Regions from separate parts of the Rhizobium sp. BK312 genome, predicted to be linked through region 1. Evidence: predicted binding sites of a transcription regulator. Region 1 holds the regulator's gene; each other region holds the start of a gene.
What was found. The regulator PhoB, encoded in region 1, activates phosphate uptake and scavenging genes when phosphate is short. The targets are predictions, from matches to a motif close to TGTCATNNANCTGTCAT.
Positions count from the first base shown of each region.

Region 2: the regulator PhoB is predicted to act here: its motif matches at 2,108-2,124, upstream of FHT85_RS23335 (esterase-like activity of phytase family protein).
Region 3: the regulator PhoB is predicted to act here: its motif matches at 1,218-1,234, upstream of FHT85_RS12405 (Orn/Lys/Arg decarboxylase N-terminal domain-containing protein).

Region 1 covers NZ_JACHZP010000005.1:430,911-434,388, reverse strand. Annotated here, with positions in the region: gene FHT85_RS17020 (aspartate aminotransferase family protein) at 1-575, opposite strand, end outside; gene FHT85_RS17015 (GcrA family cell cycle regulator) at 1,000-1,536, shown strand; gene phoB (phosphate regulon transcriptional regulator PhoB) at 1,626-2,309, opposite strand; gene phoU (phosphate signaling complex protein PhoU) at 2,341-3,054, opposite strand; gene pstB (phosphate ABC transporter ATP-binding protein PstB) at 3,106-3,478, opposite strand, start outside.
Region 2 covers NZ_JACHZP010000009.1:44,614-48,091, forward strand. Annotated here, with positions in the region: gene recG (ATP-dependent DNA helicase RecG) at 1-408, shown strand, start outside; gene FHT85_RS23335 (esterase-like activity of phytase family protein) at 451-1,875, opposite strand; gene FHT85_RS23340 (DUF502 domain-containing protein) at 2,180-2,872, opposite strand; gene glmS (glutamine--fructose-6-phosphate transaminase (isomerizing)) at 3,049-3,478, opposite strand, start outside.
Region 3 covers NZ_JACHZP010000004.1:16,790-20,267, forward strand. Annotated here, with positions in the region: gene FHT85_RS12405 (Orn/Lys/Arg decarboxylase N-terminal domain-containing protein) at 1-1,173, opposite strand, end outside; gene FHT85_RS12410 (adenine deaminase) at 1,304-3,082, opposite strand; gene FHT85_RS12415 (LacI family DNA-binding transcriptional regulator) at 3,072-3,478, opposite strand, start outside.

The DNA.
Region 1 (3,478 bases):
CGGATACCGCCCTCGCCCTGCACCGGCTCGATCAGGATCGCAGCCGTCGCATCCGTGATGGCGGCACGCACGGCGTCAAGATCGCCGAACTGCACCTGGTCGAAGCCCGGTGCCTTCGGGCCGAAGCCTTCGATATATTTTTCCTGGCCACCAGCGGCGATCGTTGCGATGGTGCGGCCGTGGAAGGCGCCTTCGAAGGTGATGATATGGAACTTCTCGGGATGCCCCTTGGCGAATTGATAGCGCCGCGCAGTCTTGATGGCGCACTCCAGCGCCTCCGCGCCCGAATTGGTGAAGAACACCTTGTCGGCGAAGGTCACTTCCGTCAGCCGCTTCGACAGCTTCTCCTGGCCGGGCACCTCATAGAGGTTGGACAGGTGCCAGACCTTGTCGGCCTGCGCCTTCAGCTCGGCGACAAGATGGGGATGAGCATGACCGAGCGAATTGACCGCGACGCCGGCTGCGAAATCGAGGTAGCGTTCGCCATTCTCAGTGACCAGCCAGACGCCCTCGCCTCGCTCGAACCGCAGCGGAGCGCGCAAGTAGGTGTCGTAAAGCGGCGTGGTCTCGGCCATGGCCATATCTCCTGATCACAACTTTAAGGACCGATCGCTTCCATTTGATGAAACGGGTCCGAAAAAATCAAAAATGCCGCCTTGCGGCGGCTCGGGCACTATTGATGTTTTGCACCGCGATGTCAACAAAACTGCCGTTTTAGCAGGTGCGAGAAAAGGCTTGCCGGCAAAAGAGATGCGTCGGGCGGCGCCTATGGCAGAAATGCCACGCCCGGACAGCAAGTTGGGGAAAACCTCGAAATCGATTCCTCAAGATTCCCGCGACTCTTGTCACGGAGTCAGCCTCACACTAGGTTAAAAACCAATTGCTAGACTGCATGCGGCGGAACTAGTCACCACAATTTTAGAGCGTTTCGCGCCTCGATACCATGCGAGGCAATGGTGAGGGATTCTGCCATCGGAAACGCGACAGCGGAGACAGGGCATGAATTGGACAGACGAACGCGTCGAGAAGCTGAAAAAGCTATGGTCCGAAGGATTGAGCGCCAGCCAGATCGCTGCGCAGCTCGGTGGCGTGAGCCGTAATGCCGTTATCGGCAAGGTACATCGCCTGAACCTCCCCGGCCGAGCGAAGGCGGGCGGCACGACAACCGCAGCGCGCACGCCGAAGCGCAGCGCAGCGGCACCTCGCGCTGCGACCTACGGATCGCGCGTTGCTACCCGCACGGTGGTTGCCCGCCAGCAGGGCGCAACCATGCTGAAGGAAGAGATCGAGATCGATTCCGTCAACGAAATCCAATATCGCCCGGCATCGAACGTCGTCGTTCCGATCTCCCGCCGCCTCGGCCTGACGGAACTGACGGAGCGCACCTGCAAGTGGCCGGTCGGCGATCCGCTGAAGGACGATTTCCATTTCTGCGGCAATGAGAGCCCAGATTCATCGCCTTACTGCACCTACCATCAGCGCCTGGCCTACCAGCCGGTGCATGAACGGCGTAGGCCGGCCCAGCCGCGTGGCTGAGAGGCTTGATGACTGAGATAAAGAAACGGGCCCTTGAGGCCCGTTTTCTGTTTCCGCCGCTATGTTGATGCCTGATCGGGTATCCCCGCTCAGGCCTCCATGGAATAGCCCGCGCCGCGAACGGTGCGAATGACATCCTGCATATTGGAGAAATTGAGCGCCTTGCGCAGGCGGCCGACATGGACGTCGACCGTGCGTTCGTCGACGTAGATATCGTGACCCCATACGCCGTCGAGCAGCTGCGAACGCGAGAAGACGCGGCCCGGCGAGGACATCAGGAACTCCAGCAGGCGGAATTCCGTCGGCCCCAGCCGCACTTCGCGGCTCTTGCGGTGGACGCGATGGGTTTCGCGATCCAGCTCGATATCGCCGCAGCGCAGCACCGTGGAGAGAACCTCCGGGCGGGCACGCCGCAGCATCGCCTTGACGCGAGCCATCAGCTCCGGCGTCGAGAACGGCTTGACGACATAATCGTCCGCGCCGGTCGAAAGCCCGCGCACGCGCTCGCTTTCCTCGCCGCGGGCCGTCAGCATGATGATCGGCAGGCGCTCCGTCTCCGGCCGCATACGCAGCCGGCGGCAGAGCTCGATGCCCGATACGCCGGGGAGCATCCAGTCGAGGATCAGGAGATCGGGGATGCGCTCCTGGAGACGCAGCTCGGCCTCATCGCCTCTGAGGATCGTGTCGACCTCGAAGCCTTCGGCCTCAAGATTGTAGCGCAGCAGAACGCTGAGCGCTTCCTCGTCTTCTACAACAGCAACTCTCGGAACCATGCGCCTATGGTCTCCTTTCTTCGCTTTCGGATTATTCGGTCACTGCGCCGACGGTATTGGCGGTATCGTCCTTCGGGCGCTCGCCTTCCGGCTGCGCGCCCGTCGCCATGTAATAGATCGTCTCGGCGATGTTGGTGGCATGGTCGCCGATGCGCTCAATGTTCTTGGCGCAGAAAAGAAGATGCGTGCAGGTGGTGATGTTGCGCGGATCTTCCATCATGTAGGTCAGCATCTCGCGAAAGAGCGAGGTGTACATGGCGTCGATTTCCTCGTCGCGTTCGCGGATCGACACGGCCTTGTCCGGCGAGCGGGTCGCGTAGACATCCAGAACTTCCTTGAGCTGGCTCAGCGCCAGTTCGGAGAGATGCTCGATGCCGCGGGCGAGACGGCGCGGGACACCGGTGCCCTGGACGGCGATGACGCGCTTTGCGGTGTTCTTGCCGAGATCGCCGACGCGCTCCAGATCGGATGCGATGCGGATCGAGCCCATGATTTCACGCAGATCCGCCGCCATCGGCTGACGGCGGGCGATGGTAACGATCGCCTTGTCGCCGACTTCGCGCTCGGCATGGTCGAGAACGACGTCGTCGGAGATGACCTTCTGGGCCAGGGCAGCGTCGCTGTTGACCAGCGCGCGTACGCTGTCGCTAACCATCTGCTCTGCCAGGCCGCCCATTTCAGCAATGCGGCGCGTCAGGAACTTCAGGTCTTCGTCATAGGCAGAGAGAATGTGAGTGGAGACCATTTTTCTATCCTCAAGGTGAACTGTGTGAAATGAGCCGCGCGCCTGATATCATCAACCAAAACGGCCCATGATGTAATCCTGCGTGCGGAAATCGTCGGGATTGGTGAACATCTTATCGGTGTCGTTCTCCTCGACCAGGTGGCCGAGATGGAACATTGCGGTACGCTGCGAGACGCGGGCTGCCTGCTGCATGGAATGCGTCACGATGACGATGGTGAAATTCTCCCGCAGTTCGTGGATGAGATCCTCGACCTTGGCGGTTGCGATCGGATCAAGCGCCGAGCATGGCTCGTCCATCAGGATGACCTCCGGGCTGACCGCGACGGCGCGGGCGATGCACAGACGCTGCTGCTGACCGCCCGATAGGCTCGTGCCGGCATCATGGAGCCGATCCTTGACCTCGCCCCAGAGACCGGCCTTCTGA
Region 2 (3,478 bases), on a different contig from region 1:
GAACATGCTGAACGTTTCGGCCTGGCACAGCTTCATCAGTTGCGCGGACGCGTCGGTCGCGGGGATGAGGCTTCCACTTGCATCCTTCTCTACAAAGGGCCGCTCGGCGAAACTGGACATGCGCGGTTGTCGATCATGCGCGAGACGGAAGACGGCTTCCGAATTGCTGAGGAGGATTTGAAGCTGCGCGGCGAAGGTGAGCTTCTTGGGACACGCCAATCCGGCACGCCAGGCTTCCGCATCGCCAGCCTAGAAGCCCATGCCGATCTTCTAGAAATCGCCCGCAAGGATGCCGCCTATCTGATCGAGCGCGATCCGGAACTGACCAGTGAGCGTGGCAGTGCGGTACGCACCCTGCTCTATCTCTTCCGCCGCGACGAGGCGATCCGCTTCCTGCGAGCGGGGTAGGCGGATGGACGCGTTAGCCGCGTCCACCCCCGTTTCATCAGATCACTTTGCGGCGAGACCGGGAATGGTAACCTGGAATACCTGGAACATGGTATCGACATCCGCGCCACTATCATCCTTGTAGGCAGCGCCGACCTGGAAACCATCCTGGGTGATGAAGTCGTTGTCATTGGCGACGAACAGGAAGTAATCGTCAGGCAGCTTCGGATCCTGAACGCTGACGAGCGACATGGCCTCCCACTTTTCCGAGAGGTTGTTGCGGTCGTTCGGCGCGCCGTTATGCAGACCAAAGCGCGCTAGATCGGCGCTGTCGTTGATATCGATGAAATTGCTGACTGCCGCCGGCTTGACTGAAGGATCAAGAACGCCCTTCGGCGCGACAGCTGTGTCGCCGTCGAACTTGCCGCCGGCAATATCGGTGGCAGCGGAAACATCGACAGCCACAACGCTGCGATAGAGCGACTTGTCGCCCTTCTGGCCGTAGCCATTGTTGCTATCGCGCGCGAGCATCAGGAAGCTTGTCGGTGAGAGCGCCACGATTTCGCTTTGGGCGGCAACGGCCGTCTTGCCCTTGTCGTTGGTGAAGACCGGCAGAGGCACGACATATTCGTGCACCAGCTTCAGATTTGCAGGGTCGGCGGCATCATAGACAAGCGCGCGGGTATTCTGGCGCGTGGAGCTGGAATCGCCGCCATCCTGGCGAGTCGCGGACTGGAGCACGACGATCAGGAACTTACCGTCCGGGGTCAGGGACATGCCCTCGAAGCCTTGGTTGTTCTGGCGTCCGCTGGTCGGATCTTTCGGATCGGGAGCGGTTTCGCCCGGGCCGGGATTGTTCGAGGAAAAATTCACGGCGCCGTGGCGCATCGGCAGAAACGCGGCCGGTGGTGCCGTGGCCGAGATCATCAGCCCACCCGCCGAGAAGCGGTAGATATAGGGACCGTACTCATCACTGATGAACATCGAACCATCGGGCAGCCGGGCAATGGCTTCGTTATCGAGCGAAATCTTGCCGTTTGGTGCCTGTGGCAAAAGTGGCAAGCCGCCTTCCGCCTGGCGAACGCCGTTGGCTGGGTCAAGACCGGTGGTTCCGTTGCCCTTATTGTCCTTCAACAGCAGCGTATCCGCGAGCTTGGCTTCGACGCCCGCCTGTTCCTTACCGGCTGGAGGCGTTGCACCGGAGGCAACCGGCGTCAGTTTGATATCGATGGTGTTGAGACGCGCACGGTAATCGGTGGTGCCGGCGACATTGTAACCGCGGTCCGGCAGCAGCCACAGCGAGCCCTTGTAGGTGCCGTCGGCGTTGCGACCCCAGCTCTTGGTATCGATCGACATGCCTGAACCGGAGCCGAAAGTCTCACCGAACTTATCGCGCTGATTGGCCGGAATGCGGCCGATCGCGACGCGGCCTTTATTGACCAGCGTAACACCGTCAATCGTCACGGAATTATCCGCCAGCGCCAGCATTGGAGCCGTGAAAACAAATGTGGCAAGCGCTGCCGACAGCAGCGGCAAGCTCTTCGAACGCATATATCTCAAAACCATATCCTCCTGATTAAAAACTTCATGAAGGCAACGACATCCATCTCCGGCCGTTTCGGACCGCGTTGGAGAACCGCAGCTCGGTGCCTGTGCCCCGAACATACGATGCTGAGATACGTGCGATTATCTGCCCCGACTGACGATCTAAGGCGTCAATATGATAGAGGCATGACAATTCGCGCAGAACGCGAAGGCATTGATCCAACTATTGGAAGATGAGCAATTGAGGTTAAGGAGCCACGGGAACCGGCTGCCGCAATTCCTTGGCTGCGACCAGCTTCTCGTATTCCGGCGCCACAAGGCCGCCCGAAATCAGCAGCTTGGCACCATCCTCCGGGCTCATATCGAGCACGGTGATCTTTTCGCGCGGAACGAAGACTAGAAACCCGGCCGTCGGCACCGGCGTCGGCGGCAGGAAGACCGCCACCATGTCCTGACCCATGGCATTGAATTTCGAAGCGATCTCGCCTTTGGCATCCGTCGATATGAAGACCATGGACCAGAGGCCCGGGCTTGGATATTCGATCAGCCCTACCTTCTTGAACGAGCTGCCCTGCTCTTTCAGCACAGTCTCGAAGATCTGCTTGACGCTCTTGTAGATCGTGCGCACCAGCGGCACGCGGTTGACGATCGACTCCCCGAAGCGGACGATGCTCTGACCGATCAGGTTCTTGGCCAGAAAGCCGACGATCGTGATGAAGATCATCGCGATCACCAGGCCGGTACCGGGCACAGCGAAGTTCAGATAGCTCTCGGGATCGTAGCGCGCGGGAATATAGGGGCGAACCCAGCTATCGGCCCAATGGACGACGGACCAAGTCAGCCATAGTGTAATGGCAATCGGGGCACAGATAATCAGGCCGGCCAGGAAATTGTTTCTGATCCGCGTCGTCACGGACATTTTGATGAGTTTTTCAGTCATTCGCCGCTCGAAAACTCCGTCCCGTCGCTACCGCTTCCCGGCAAACCCTCCCCACCATCTCCGTGGGCGAATCGTGCCAGAAATTGGGGCGGCATACAACCCGCTAGCCACATCTGTGAGCCGAACAAGCGATCGACTCACGAGGACGTGACGGCAAATGCACGGCGAAAGGAATCCTATTCCACGGTGACCGATTTGGCGAGATTGCGCGGCTGATCGACATCCGTGCCCATGAACACGGCCGTATGATAGGCAAGCAATTGAATCGGCAGCGAGAATATGATCGGCGCGATGATCTCGTCGACGACGGGCAAGGTGATCGTCGCCATGGTCGGCAATGTCGATGCGGCAGCGCCAATTTCATCCGTGATGAAGATGATTCGACCGCCACGAGCCGCAACTTCCTGCATGTTGGAAACGGTCTTGTCGAAGAAGCGGTCATGCGGAGCGATGACGATAACGGGCATGTTCTCGTCGATCAGTGCAATCGGCCCATGCTTCAATTCGCCAGCCGCATAGCCTTCAGCGTGGATATAGGAGATTTCCTTCAGCTTCAGCGCGCCTTCCATGGCGAGCGGGAAGCTGGTGCCGCGGCCGAGATAGAGC
Region 3 (3,478 bases), on a different contig from region 1:
GGTGGATTGCGTGGCGATGATGCCCGGCGCATCCGGGCCGAGGTCGGAAAGACCCATGGCAAAGCGCCCGGCATAGAGCGGGTGAAATTTCATGAAGCCCGCCCAGGCCTCGTCAAAGAGGATGTAGTCGCAGAGATGTCCGATCCGCTTGAGGATCATTTCGGCATTGTGGATGGTGCCGTCATAGGTGCATTGCTCCACGACCGCGACGCGGAACGGGCGAGGCTTCTTGTAGGCCTCCGGATCTTTCACCAGCGGATGGGTGCGGATGCGCTCGCGCAGCGCGTCCTCGTCCATTTCAGCGAAATCCATGGGACCGATCAGGCCATAGGGATTGCGTCTGGTCGGCAGATAGACCGGAATGCCGCCCGAGATCATCAGGGCGCCGTGATGGGCGGCCTTGTGATTGTTGCGATCGAACAGCACGAGGTCGCCATCGGTGACGAGCGCTGAGAGCGCGACCTTGTTGGACGTAGAGGTGCCGTTCAACACGAAATAGGTCTTCTCGGCGCCGAAAATCTTGGCCGCTTCCTTTTGCGCGGCAAGCGCCGGCCCTTCGTGGGTTAGGAGGTCGCCGAGGTCGAGCACGGAATTGTCGAGGTCGTCGCGGAAGACCGCCTCGCCCAGATGCTCCATGAAGACGCGGCCGATGGGGCTGCGGCTGTAGAAGATGCCGCCGTTGTGACCGGGGCAGGTCCAGAGGTGATTGCCTTCCTCGGCATAATCGACCAGCGCACCGAAGAAAGGCGTCTTCAGCGTTTCGGCATATTGCTTGAGCCGGCTGATGAGGCTCTTTGCGATGAAGGCGGGCGTTTCTTCCGACAGGAAGACGTAGCCGTCGATAAAATCGAGGACTTCGACCGGCACATCCTCGAAGCGCTTGCGCCGGATCAGAAGGATAATGGGAAATTCGAGGCCGCGCCGGCGCATGAGGTTAATAAGCGAAGCCGTCTTGCCTTCCAAGCCCTTCTTGCCCCAGTCGACCAGCATGCAGCCGATGGCAGCATCGGTCTGTACGGCGATCTCGGCGTCTTCGAGATTGCGCGCGCGCACCACCTCGAAACCGGAGCGTTCGATCTCCTCGACGATCTGATTGTAGCGGGCACCCTCCAGATCCTCATTGTCAAAGGTTGGCGTCGCGAACAGAAAGTTGAAACGTCTGAAATAATCCATCTGGGTACCCGCTCCTGATTTGGCATGAGGTGTCGGCGTATTTCATGACATGGATGTGACAGAATAGAGGACGTCCACTGCGGTTCGGATGTTCTCCTAAATCGGCAATATTACCGTTTGGCCGGTGACCTCAGTTTCGGCTTTTAGCCAGAAGCGGTCTGATGTCCCGGGTAGTTCCGTCGGTCAGCCCGAGATCGGTGACATGCGGGCCGGGATTGCAGGCAAGGCTTGCTCCGACGACTGCCTTGAAGGTGCGAATGGGCGGCATCCAGTCAGCGATCGCATCGGCTGCCGCGCGCAGCTTGGCGAAATCATCGGCCACGTCCTTTGCGGGCGCATCCGACAGCAAGCCGCAGACGGGCAGGGGCAGAACGGCTGTAACCCTGCCACCGGCGGCCGTTGCCATGCCGCCGCCAGCCTCGATGACGGCATTGGCTGCCGCAGCCATGTCCGCGGGGTCGCGGCCGAAGACGGTAAGATTATGGCTGTCATGCGATATCGTCGTCGCAAGCGCGCCGCGCCAATGGCCCCAGTCTTCCAGGATGCCGATCACGGGCGTCGGGTCCTTTCTTCCATGGCGGTGGATGGCCGCCATCAGAAGCATGTTATCAGACAGAACAAGCTTGCCGTCTTCGACCTTGACGGCTGCCTCTCCCCATTTTGTAAACCGCGGGCTGACGACGGTGTTGACACGAGCTTCGGTCATACCAGGCAGAGTGATGGTGAAGTCGGCGGCAGAAAGCCTTCCGAGTTTTACGGTGTCGCGATAGGCATCCGAGGACACGCCCTTGCCGCTTCCAATAAGATTGCCGTCTCTGGCAACTTCACGCCCCGATGCATAGACGCGGTCGACCACGATCCTTTCCAGATCGGAGAGGATGACGATGTCGGCGCGGCGGCCGGGCGCGACCAACCCCAGATCATAACGGTTCAACCACATGGCGGCGTTAAGCGTGGCGGCGCGGACGGCATCGACCGGCTTCATGCCGTAGCCTATGAGGCGCCTCAGAACCGATGACATCGCGCCGTCATTCACGAGATCGTCGGGGAAGACGTCATCGGTGCAGATTGTCAGCGTTTGCGGCAGATGAGGCAGCTTTTTCAGAGCCTCGATCACGCCGGGCAGGACATAGTCGTGGGAACCGCGTAGCTCGACGGTAAGGCCCGCCCGCAATTTCGCCAGCAAGTCCTCGCCTGAGGTGAGTTCGTGATCGGATTGGATGCCTGCGGCAATAAAGGCCTGCAATTCCGCGCCTTCGAGGCCGCGGGCATGACCGCAGACGCGCTTGCCGCTCGCAAGTCCGGCTTCGACGATACTGCGCATCGGCTCGCTTCGCTCAAGGACGCCGCGCATGTTCATTACTTCGGCGACGCCGGAAATCTCCGGCCAGCTCAGCATGGTCGACATTTCGCCCGAGCGGAACTCCGCGCCGGCAAGTTCCAGGCCGGGCGCCGAAGGCACGCAGGACGGCGCCAGTGTCAGGAAGCGCAGCGGCAATTGCCGTGTCTCCTCAAGCGCCCAGCGAATACCATCAAGGCCAGCGACGTTGCCGATTTCATGCGGGTCCCAGCAGACCGTCGTCGTGCCCTGGGGAACGACCGTTTCGGCATATCGCCTCGGCGTCACCATCGAGCTTTCGACGTGCATATGCGTGTCGATAAATCCGGGCGTGATGAATCGTTCCGAAGCGTCGATGGTCTGCTTTGCGTCCCTCCTTGTCCCCAAGGCGTGGACGCTTGCGATCAAGGGGCCAACAAGCCCGATATCGGCCGGTCTCATTTCCGAGGTCGCGACATCGACGAGCGTTCCGCCGGTAATCAGCACATCGAACGGCTCAAGCCCCAACGCCGCCCGCACGGCACGATCGCGCAGCTCGGACGAATGGAGGTCGTAGGGTTCATTCGGCATGTCTGCCTCCCTTGGCAAAGGCGGATGGGTGCGCGGTGGATTGCCGTAAGACAAGTTCCGTTGGAAATATTCGGCTGGTATCAGTTTCTCCGGCAACGAAGGCAAGCGCGTGGTTCGCCACCGTTTCCAGATCCTGTCGAACTGTCGTGAGCGGCGGGGAGACGATTTGAGCCCACATCAGATCATCAAAGCCGGTGAGCGACATGTCTTCCGGAATGCTGCAGCCTCTATCTTTGACGGCGATGGCAAAGCCGATGGCGAGAGCGTCATAGGCGGCGGCGCAGGCTGTAAAATGGCGGAGATCGAGTTCGCGTCCGAGGACGCTGCCGGCTTCGAAAGTCGCCTCGCTATGTCGCAATGCCGGTTTGACGCCGGCCTGGCGGAAGATGTCGCACA